Regions from separate parts of the Streptomyces glycanivorans genome, predicted to be linked through region 2. Evidence: riboswitches for the same ligand, from Rfam matches in the RefSeq annotation. Region 2 holds a riboswitch; each other region holds the start of a gene.

Region 1 (3,245 bases), 2.5 Mb from region 2:
CGTCGCCCAGGCCAGATAGGACGGGTGGCCGTCGGCGCGCAGCGGCAGCGTCTCGCGCAGTGCGGGCTCGTCGACCTGGATGACCGAGGTGCCGGCGGTCTCCAGGTCGTCGACCTCGTCGCGCAGGGCGAGGGCGACCTGGCGGGCGGTGTCGCCGAGTGGCTGGTCGTCGCGGACGAAGGACCAGGCGAGCATGGTGACCGGTCCGGTGAGCATGCCCTTGACCGGACGGTCGGTGAGGGACTGTGCGTAGGTCGTCCAGTCCACGGTCATCGGTCGGGGGCGGGAGATGTCGCCGGCCAGGACCGGCGGGCGGACGTAGCGGGTCCCGTAGGACTGGACCCAGCCGTGCCGGGTGGCGAGGTATCCGGTCAGCTGCTCGGCGAAGTACTGGACCATGTCGTTGCGTTCGGGCTCACCGTGCACCAGGACGTCGATGCCGGTCTTCTCCTGGAAGGAGATCACCTCGGCGATCTCCGTCCTGATCCGCTCGTCGTACCCGGCCGGGTCGAGCCTGCCGGCGCGCAGGTCGGCGCGCGCGGTGCGGAGTTCATCGGTCTGCGGGAAGGAGCCGATGGTGGTCGTCGGCAGCAGGGGAAGCCCGAGGTGGGCACGCTGGGCTGCCGCTCGCTCCCCGTACGGCTGGGAGCGGCGGCCGTCGGTGTCCGTGATGGCGGCGGCCCTGGCCTGCACGGCAGGGTCGTAGGTGACGGGGGAGTCGGCGCGGGAGGCGAGGTCCGCCCGATTGGCGGCGATCTCGGTGGCGATGGCGTCGGTGCCCTCGGCCAGTCCCTTGGCCAGAGTGGCGATCTCCACCGTCTTCTGCCTGGCGAAGGCGAGCCAGCGGAGGATCTCGGGATCGATGTCCGTCTCGGGCGCCGTGTCGAGGGGGACGTGCAGGAGGGAGCAGGAGGCGGCGATGTCGACCCGGCCGGCGAGGCCGAGGAGCGTGGCGAGAGTGGCCAGCGACTTCTCGTAGTCGTTGATCCAGATGTTGCGGCCGTTGACCACGCCGGCGACGAGCCGTTTGCCGGGGAGCCCTCCGACGGCAGCGAGGTCCGCGAGGTTGGCTGCCGCGGCGTCGGTGAAGTCGAGTGCCAGTCCCTCGACCGGGGCCTTCGCCAGGACGGGCAGGGCGTCCCCGAGCCGGTCGAAATAGGAGGCGACGAGCAGCTCGGGGCGGTCGTTGAGCCCGCCGAGCTCCAGGTAGGCCCGGGCGACGGCGTCGAGCTCGGCCGGGGTGCGGTCCTGGACGAGGGCGGGCTCGTCGAGCTGTACCCACTCCGCGCCGGCGGCGCGCAGATCGGCGAGGACCTCCGCGTAGACCGGAAGGAGCCGGTCGAGCAGGGTGAGCGGTTCGAAGTCGGCCGCCACGCCGGGGGCGGGCTTGGCGAGCAGGAGATAGGTGACCGGGCCGACGAGCACGGGCCGGGCGGTGTGCCCGAGGGTGAGGGCTTCCTTCAGCTCGGTGACCTGCTTGGCGGAGTCAGCGGCGAAGACGGTGTCCGGGCCCAGCTCGGGCACGAGGTAGTGGTAGTTGGTGTCGAACCACTTGGTCATCTCCAGCGGAGCGACGTCCTGCGTGCCGCGGGCCATCGCGAAGTACCCGTCGAGCGGATCGGCGGCCACCGCCTCACGGTGGCGGTCCGGGACGGCTCCCACCATGACGCTGGTGTCCAGCACATGGTCGTAGTACGAGAAGTCCCCGGTCGGGACCTCGTCGATGCCGGCCCCGCTCAGCTGCCGCCAGTTGTCGCGGCGCAGTCCGGCGGCGGTGGCGCGGAGGGCATCGGCGGTGACCCGCCCCTTCCAGTAGCCCTCGACGGCCTTCTTCAGTTCCCGGTTCCGTCCCTGCCGGGGGTAGCCGTACACAGTGGACCGCGCTGCCGCGGTCGCGTACTCGTTGGTCACGGAGATCTCCTTCGCGAGATGAATCCCTGAGATCCCGGCGACGGGACGAGAGCGCGAAGGGGTGCCCTACCGGACGGAGGACGTCGTGCGACGCACGGGATCCGTCCGGTATGTACGCCGACCCGCCCACGAGGTCACCGGGATGTCCGCGCACGGTTGGTCCGCGCGCGGGCAGTTGGCAGGTCTTCGGACTCGCGGGCACGCCCTCGAAGAGGACATCTAATGGCCGTCGCTTCCCAGGTCCGTTTCGTCGGACCCAGTGCGTATGACGGCGGTCGTTCCCGCTCACCGCTGCGGGGCAGTCCCGGATTTCCACCGGGTTCCCTCTTGCGACGCATCCCGCCTGGCTGACGGGGCGAACCAGCTGCACCCACCAGCTTAGGGGGCGTCCGGGTGCGTGGTGAACCCGGTCCGGCATGCGGATGGCGCAGGCGCCGACCGATACCGAGGGCTCACCTCTGACCGGCGCTCCGCGTCCAGACCCGTCGGAGAGCCCGGTGGTCGATCACCGGGACGCCCTCCCGGGTGGCGGCGTCCCGCGCCTCGGGGGACATCAGGAACTCGGCGTCCGCGGGTTCCACGGGGACGCCGTCCATGCCCGCCGTCCGGCTACAGGCCCCACCGGTCACGCACCTGGATCCGGGTACCCGCGCAGACCGTCCGCACGGGCACCCGGGTCGCCCTACCGGTCCTGGGCGAGCGCCAGGAGCTCGGCGAAAAGGCTTCCCCCGTGGGCGAGTTCCTCGTACGTGCCCTGCTCGACGACGCGTCCTGCGCGCATGACGACGATACGGTCGGCCAGCCGTGTGTTCTCGAGCTGGTGCGTGACGACGACCGTCATGCGTTCCGCGGCGATGCGCCTGATCTCCAGGAAGATCCTGTGCTCCCCGCGCTGGTCCATCTGGGACGTGGGCTCGTCCAGGATCAGCAGGGGAGTGCGCCGGTACAGCGCCCGCGCACACGCGAGCCGCTGCCACTGGCCGCCGGACAGCTCGGCTCCGCCCCAGAGTTCCCTGGCCAGGAGGGTGTCGAGCCCCTGGGGAAGCTTCTCCACCGTCTCGCGCATGCCCACGGCGTCGACGGCTTCCCACACCGGTCCGTCGTCGTACGTCCTGGGCCGGCCGAGGGTGACGTTCTCCCGGGCGCGCAGCGGCCAGCAGGCGAAGTTCTGCGGGACGAGGGCGGTGCGTCGCCACACGGCTTCGGGATCGGCGTCGGCGAGATCGGTGCCGTCCCACAGGACGCGGCCCTTGTCGGCCAGGAGGATCCCCGTGATGAGCTTGGCCAGGGTCGACTTGCCCGAGCCGTTCTCACCGACGACCGCCAGGATCTCG
Region 2 (3,245 bases):
GGCGCGCAGCGCGTCCCAGCGCTCCGGCCAGTTCAGCTCGGTGTCGTAGTGGTCGGGGTGCAGCACACCGCGCGCGGCGCGGGTCTCGGACCACGCCGGCAGCGGGCCGGACCTCTCCGCGAGGTCGCAGGAGGCCTCGTAGGCGGCGAGCATGATCCGCTCGGAGATCCTCGTGGACAGCGCGCGGGCCTCGGGGGAGTCGAAGGGCAGCCGCAGCTGGAAGAAGACGTCCTGGAGGCCCATCGCGCCCAGGCCCACCGGACGCCAGCGGGCGTTGGACCGGCCGGCCTGCTCGGTCGGGTAGAAGTTGATGTCCACGACACGGTCGAGGAAGGTCACCGCGGTGCGGACGGTGGCGTCCAGCCGCTCCCAGTCGATGGTGCCGTCCGCGACGAACGCGCCGAGGTTGACCGACCCGAGGTTGCAGACGGCCGTCTCGCCGTCGTCCGTGACCTCGAGGATCTCGGTGCAGAGGTTCGAGGAGTGGACGACCCGGCCCGGCTCGGCGGTCTGGTTCGCCGTCCGGTTGGAGGCGTCCTTGAACGTCATCCAGCCCTGGCCGGTCTGCGCGAGCGTGCGCATCATGCGCCCGTACAGCTCACGGGCCGGCATCGTCTTGCGGGCCAGCCCCTTCGCCTCGGCCGCGCGGTAGGCCGTGTCGAACTCGTCGCCCCACAGGTCCACCAGCCCGGGTACGTCGGCCGGGGAGAACAGGGACCACTCCGTGTCCGCGTCGACGCGGCGCATGAACTCGTCCGGGATCCAGTGCGCCAGGTTGAGGTTGTGCGTACGCCGCTGGTCCTCGCCGGTGTTGTCGCGCAGCTCCAGGAACTCCTCGATGTCCGCGTGCCAGGTCTCCAGGTAGACGGCGGCGGCACCCTTGCGCCGGCCTCCCTGGTTGACCGCCGCGACCGAGGCGTCGAGCGTCTTCAGGAACGGCACGATGCCGTTGGAGTGCCCGTTGGTCCCCCGGATGAGTGAACCCCGGGCGCGGACGCGGGAGTAGGAGAGCCCGATGCCGCCGGCGTGCTTGGAGAGCCTCGCCACCTGGTGGTAGCGGTCGTAGATCGAGTCGAGCTCGTCCAGCGGCGAGTCCAGCAGGTAGCAGGACGACATCTGCGGGTGGCGGGTGCCGGAGTTGAACAGGGTGGGGGAGGAGGGCAGGTAGTCGAGCCGGTTCATCAGGCCGTACAGGGCGGCCACTTCCTCCAGTGCCCGCTCGGAGGTGTCCTCCGCGAGCCCGGCGGCGACGCGCAGCATGAAGTGCTGCGGGGTCTCGATGACCTGGCGGGTGAGCGGGTGCCGCAGCAGGTACCGGCTGTGCAGTGTCCGCAGCCCGAAGTAGCCGAAGCGGTCGTCGGCGCCGTCGGCGAGCGCCCGGTCGACCAGGGCGTCGAGAGCGGCGGCGTGCAGCGTGACGAACTCGGCCGTACGGTCCGCGATCAGCCCCTCGCGATGCCCGACGGCGACCGAGGCCGAGAAGGAGACAGCACCCTGGCCGGCGGCCTCGTCCGCCACGGCCCGGGTGAGGAGCCGGGCGGCGAGCCGCGAGTAGGCCGGGTCCTCCGAGATCAGGCCGGCGGAGGCCTCGACGGCCAGCGAGCGCAGCTCCGCCTCGTCCGACCGGGCGCTGCGGCCGCGCAGCGCGGCGGCGGCGACCCGTCCGGGGTCGGTGTCGGGGAGATCGGCGGTGAGGCCGGTCAGGGTCCGCAGCAGGGCGGTCCCGGGCGCGTCGGTCGTACGGCCTTCGGATTCCGCGGCTGAAACCGGGTCGGCTGGCGCGATGGTCACTGGGGCTATCCCTCGCTCGGCTCAGGCCTGCGGGAGCGGGGCAGCCGGAACACAGGGAACCCGGGGGAGGGCAGCACGGTGCGCGCGGCGTCCACCGGCCCTCCGCGGGGCCCGGACGTCTCTGCGTCCGGTTCGGTCGAGCCGGACGCACTGTCGACAGGTCTTCGGACTCCGCGGTGCGCGAATGCACACCGATCACACCGTTGCGGGACAGTTCCGGATTCGCACCGGATTCCCCTGCGGCGACAGCGAGGTCGAGCATACATGTGGGGGCCGCCGATTGCGGCGGCCCCCACATGTAGTGTCGCGGAGAGTCAGAAGGCCAAGCGGAACGTCAGGAGGGTGAAGCCCGGGAGAGGGCTCCAGTCGCGCTCCGGGGTCCGTACGAAGCCGAGGCGGCGGTAGATCCGGTGCGCGGCCTCCATGGACGACTGGGTCGACAGGACGATCCCGGAGAGCCCCGCGGTGGCACGGGCCCGGTCGACGCAGGCCCGTACGAGCGCCTCGCCCGCACCGCGCCCGCGCGCCCGGGCGGAGACCGCCAGCATCCGGAACTCGGCTTCGTCCCGGCCGGCTATGTCGGCCCACGGGCTGCCGGGCGGGACGTAGGTGACACCGCCCAGCAGCTCGCCGTCGGCGTCCACCGCGGCCAGCACCAGGGCCTCGGCGGCGCGTCGCCCGACGGCGCGAAGCTGTTCCAGATAGGGGTCGTCGGCGCCGAAGTCCAGCAGCCCGTCGCCGAGATACGCCTGGGCGGTCATCTCGCCCAGGGCCTCGTGCTCCTCGGCGCGTACAGGTCTGATCGAGACATCCATGGGTGCCAGTCTCCCCCGGGCGGCAGGCCCGGCGCACACCCTTTCGGGGGCGGGCACGCGGCGCGTACGGGGCGGCCCGGCAGCCGTCGCCGAGCACCCCGCCCCGTACGCGTCCGTCCCGGCAGGGGGCGAACCCTGCCGGGACGGACGTCACGTCCTACACCCGTTCCAGCGGTTCGTCGTCGCCCGGCGCGCCCACCGTGGCCGGCGGGAGCTCGGCCTTGACGCCGGGGTCGCCGACGTCCGCCGTGTAGTCGGACGGCGAGGTCTCGTCCACGCCGGCCGGTGCCTTCACGGCGTTGAGGACGAAGGTCAGCACGACCACCACGATGATGTTCAGCACGATCGCGGTGAGGCCGATGTAGCCGATCTCGCCGATGCCCGGGATCTCCTTCGAGGACCCGCCGAAGTGCTTCTGGGTCGGGCTGGCGACGCCGTAGGCGGCCACCGTGCCGTAGATCATGCCGACCGCCCAGCCCGCGATCAGGGCCCAGCGGTGGAACCAGCGGGTGAACAGGCCGCCCACCAGGGCCGGCATCGTCTGGAGGATCCAGATGCCGCCCAGCAGCTGGAAGTTGATCGCGACCGTCTTGTCCATGGTGAGGACGAAGGCGAGCGCGCCGACCTTGACCAGCAGCG
Region 3 (3,245 bases), 3.6 Mb from region 2:
CGTCGTAGGTGCCCCGCAGCTGCTCCAGACAGTCCGTGACCGTCCCCAGCAGCGCCTCCTGCCGCCCTCCGTGGTAGCCGCGCGCACTCATCTCGCCGACCGGCTTCCCCATCAGGACGACCTGGCTGGAGCGGTCACCGCCGGGCTTGAGCAGCACCGGGTTCATCAGGGCCGAAGGCTCCACCCGGGCGGCCTGTGCCTGCATCGCCTGGGCCCGGCCGATCTCGGCCCCCTCCCGGGTGACGAACGAGTTCAGCGACATGTTCTGCGCCTTGAACGGCGCGACCTTCACCCCCCGGCGCACCAGCCACCGGCAGATCCCGGCCGTGACGACGCTCTTGCCCGCGTCCGAAGTGGTACCCGCGACCAGCAACCCGCCGCTCATGTGGCTCTCCGTCCCCTGGCCAGCCGCCCCGCCGCGCACACGGCGAGGGCCAGCACACTCACCCGGCGCGACAGCCGCACCGCCCGTTCGATGTCCGTGACCTGTACGTCCCGGCCGGCCCCGCCGTTGAGCACCGGCCGGTGCTCGACCCGCCCGCCGTACGCCAGGGTGCCGCCGAGCCGCACACCCAGCGCTCCCGCGAACGAGGCCTCCACCGGGCCCGCGTTGGGGCTGGGATGCCGGTGGGCGTCCGCCCGCCAGGCCCGGACGGCCTCGCGGGGGCGTCCCCCGGCGGCGACGGCGAGCGCCGCGGTCAGCCGGGCCCCCGGCCAGCCGACGACGTCGTCGAGCCGCGCCGAGGCCCAGCCGTAGCGCCGGTGGCGGGGCGACCTGTGCCCGACCATCGCGTCGAGGGTGTTGACGGCCCGGAATCCGATCAGCCCCGGCACCCCGCCGAGCGCGCCCCACACGAGGGCCCCCACCACGGCGTCGGAGGTGTTCTCGGCGACGGACTCCACCACCGCGCGGGCGATGCCCGGCCCGTCCAGCGCCTGGGGGTCCCGGCCGCAGAGGTGCGGCAGCCGCTCCCGGGCCAGCTCGACGTCCCCGGCGGCCAGGGCCCCGCCGATGGCACGCGCCTCGCGGCCCAGCGACGTGCCTCCGACGACGGACCAGGTGGCGGCGGCCGTCAGAGCGACCGCGGCGGCGGGACGGTTCCGTACGGCACGGGCGGCCAGCGCGGCGGCGCCCGTGGCACCCCCCGCGCACACGAGCGTGTGCAGGGCGCCCCAGCCGCGGTGATCGCGCCAGAGGAGGTTCTCGGCGCCGGCCGCGGCACGCCCGAAGGCGGCGACGGGGTGGCCCCGCCGGGGGTCACCGAGCAGCATGTCGCCGATCAGTCCGGCTGCGGCGCCGTACGCGAAGATGCGGTCGGCTCGCACCGCTCAGCCCGCCGTCGTGCCTCGAAGGGCCTTCTCGGAAGGTGGTGGGGTGACCGACGCAGGGCAGCCAGACATGGCGTATGTCCTCACTCAGGGTCCGCGCCCTGGTTCGACGTGACCGGCGACGAGAGTCTCCTGGCTCCCGGATCCGCAGTTCCTCCGGCCTTCCAGTCCGCGGTGGCGGACCGTGACTTCCGTGTGGAGGCTGCTCCCCGGTGACAGTGGCGGGACCGCGCCGGATTCGCACCGGCTTCCTCTCCTGTCGCCGTAAGGCCGGCCGGCGAGCCGGTCGGCCTAAATGGCTCCGGCAGTCCACCACGCTCCGCGAACGCCCGTCAACCTGCCGTTGACCTGCGAGGCTTCAGTGTGCTCAGACGCACACAGGGCCGGACACACACGTGGTGTGTCCGGCCCTGAGCGGGTGCCTACCCGGTGGGTCAGGCGACGATCAGAAAGATCCCGTAGGCGACCGCCGCCGCGCACAGCGCGAAGCAGGCGTACGCGCCGGTGCGCGCCAGGACGCCGCCACCGCCGCCCTGCGCCGTGGTCGTCTGCCTGGCGAGGCCGGTGATGCCGAGAGTGAAGAGGCCGACCAACGCGATGGTGATCACGAGGCTGACGCCGAAGACGGACGCGAGAGCTGCCCAGTCGATGTTCATGCGGATCTGTCCTTACACCGTGGCCGGCCGGTCGGCCGGGGTCTCGGACGCCGGGGCGTGGATGGTGGTCTTGAGTTCCGGGACACCCAAGCCGACGGGCGGCGGGCTGACGGCCGCGATGGCGGTCGTGACGACGCCCGCGGGCTCGTCCTCGGTCGCGTTCACATTGGTGTGGTCGACCGGCTTGCGGCGCGACAGCAGCCAGATGGCACCGGAGCCCGCGACGAGCAGGACGGCGACCACAGCGACGCCCCAGGGGCCCTGCTTGGTCAGGAACTCGGCACCCGCGCCGACGAGACCTGCGGCCGGCAGCGTCAGACCCCAGGCGACGAACATCCGGGTGGCCGTGGACCAGCGGACCACGCCCCCCTTGCGTCCGAGGCCCGCGCCCATGACGGCACCGGAGCAGGACTGGGTGGTCGAGAGGGAGAAACCGAGGTGCGAGGAGGCCAGGATGACCGTGGCCGCGCTCGTCTGGGCCGCGAAGCCCTGCGGCGGACGCAGGTCGGTGAGGCCGCTGCCCATCGTGCGGATGATGCGCCAGCCGCCGAGGTAGGTGCCGAGCGCGATGGCGATACCGGCGGAGGCGATGACCCAGACCGGCGGGTTGGAGCCGGGGGAGAGGACGCCGCCGGTGACCAGGGCCAGGGTGATGATGCCCATGGTCTTCTGCGCGTCGTTGGTGCCGTGGGCGAGCGAGACCAGTCCGGCCGAGGCGATCTGGCCGGCGCGGTACCCCTTCGCCGTCGACTTGAGCTGGGCCTCGTCGGTGATCTTCCGGTTGAGGCGGTACGTCAGCTTCGTGGCCAGCAGCGCGGCGACACCGGCCACCAGGGGCGCGGCGATCGCCGGCAGCAGGACCTTCGTGACGACGGTGCCGCCGTTGATCGAGGACCAGCCGGCCGACATCACCGCGGCGCCGATGAGGCCGCCGAAGAGTGCGTGGGAGGAACTGGAGGGCAGGCCGACCAGCCAGGTCAGCAGATTCCACAGGATCGCGCCGACGAGCGCGGCGAAGATGACCTCGGTTCTGAGGCCGTTCTCATTGATGATCCCGCCGGAGATCGTCTTGGCGACCTCCACCGACAGGAACGCGCCGACGAGGTTGAGAACGGCGGACATGGCCACCGCTGTCTTGGGCTTGAGAGCGCCGGTCGAGATGGTGGTCGCCATCGCGTTGGCGGTGTCGTGGAAACCGTTCGTGAAATCGAACACGAGAGCTGTCACGACCACAATCGCAAGCAGCAGCGTGATGTGTTC

What was found. A riboswitch is a leader RNA that binds a small molecule or an ion and turns the genes downstream of it on or off. The one in region 2 is predicted to bind cobalamin.
Region 1: linked by a shared signal. The riboswitch ahead of metE (5-methyltetrahydropteroyltriglutamate--homocysteine S-methyltransferase) and the one ahead of P8A20_RS11985 (ribonucleoside-diphosphate reductase subunit alpha) in region 2 are both predicted to bind cobalamin.
Region 3: linked by a shared signal. The riboswitch ahead of P8A20_RS28570 (cobalamin biosynthesis protein) and the one ahead of P8A20_RS11985 (ribonucleoside-diphosphate reductase subunit alpha) in region 2 are both predicted to bind cobalamin.

What each region holds. Positions count from the first base shown of each region.
Region 1 covers NZ_CP120983.1:380,453-383,697, reverse strand. Annotated here, with positions in the region: gene metE (5-methyltetrahydropteroyltriglutamate--homocysteine S-methyltransferase) at 1-1,911, opposite strand, end outside; cobalamin riboswitch at 2,072-2,291, opposite strand; gene P8A20_RS01785 (hypothetical protein) at 2,364-2,507, opposite strand; gene P8A20_RS01780 (ABC transporter ATP-binding protein) at 2,594-3,245, opposite strand, start outside.
Region 2 covers NZ_CP120983.1:2,832,179-2,835,423, reverse strand. Annotated here, with positions in the region: gene P8A20_RS11985 (ribonucleoside-diphosphate reductase subunit alpha) at 1-1,791, opposite strand, end outside; cobalamin riboswitch at 1,930-2,053, opposite strand; gene P8A20_RS11980 (GNAT family N-acetyltransferase) at 2,106-2,606, opposite strand; gene mctP (monocarboxylate uptake permease MctP) at 2,764-3,245, opposite strand, start outside.
Region 3 covers NZ_CP120983.1:6,474,165-6,477,409, forward strand. Annotated here, with positions in the region: gene P8A20_RS28565 (cobyric acid synthase) at 1-385, opposite strand, end outside; gene P8A20_RS28570 (cobalamin biosynthesis protein) at 382-1,326, opposite strand; cobalamin riboswitch at 1,455-1,583, opposite strand; gene P8A20_RS28575 (hypothetical protein) at 1,764-1,985, opposite strand; gene P8A20_RS28580 (inorganic phosphate transporter) at 1,998-3,245, opposite strand, start outside.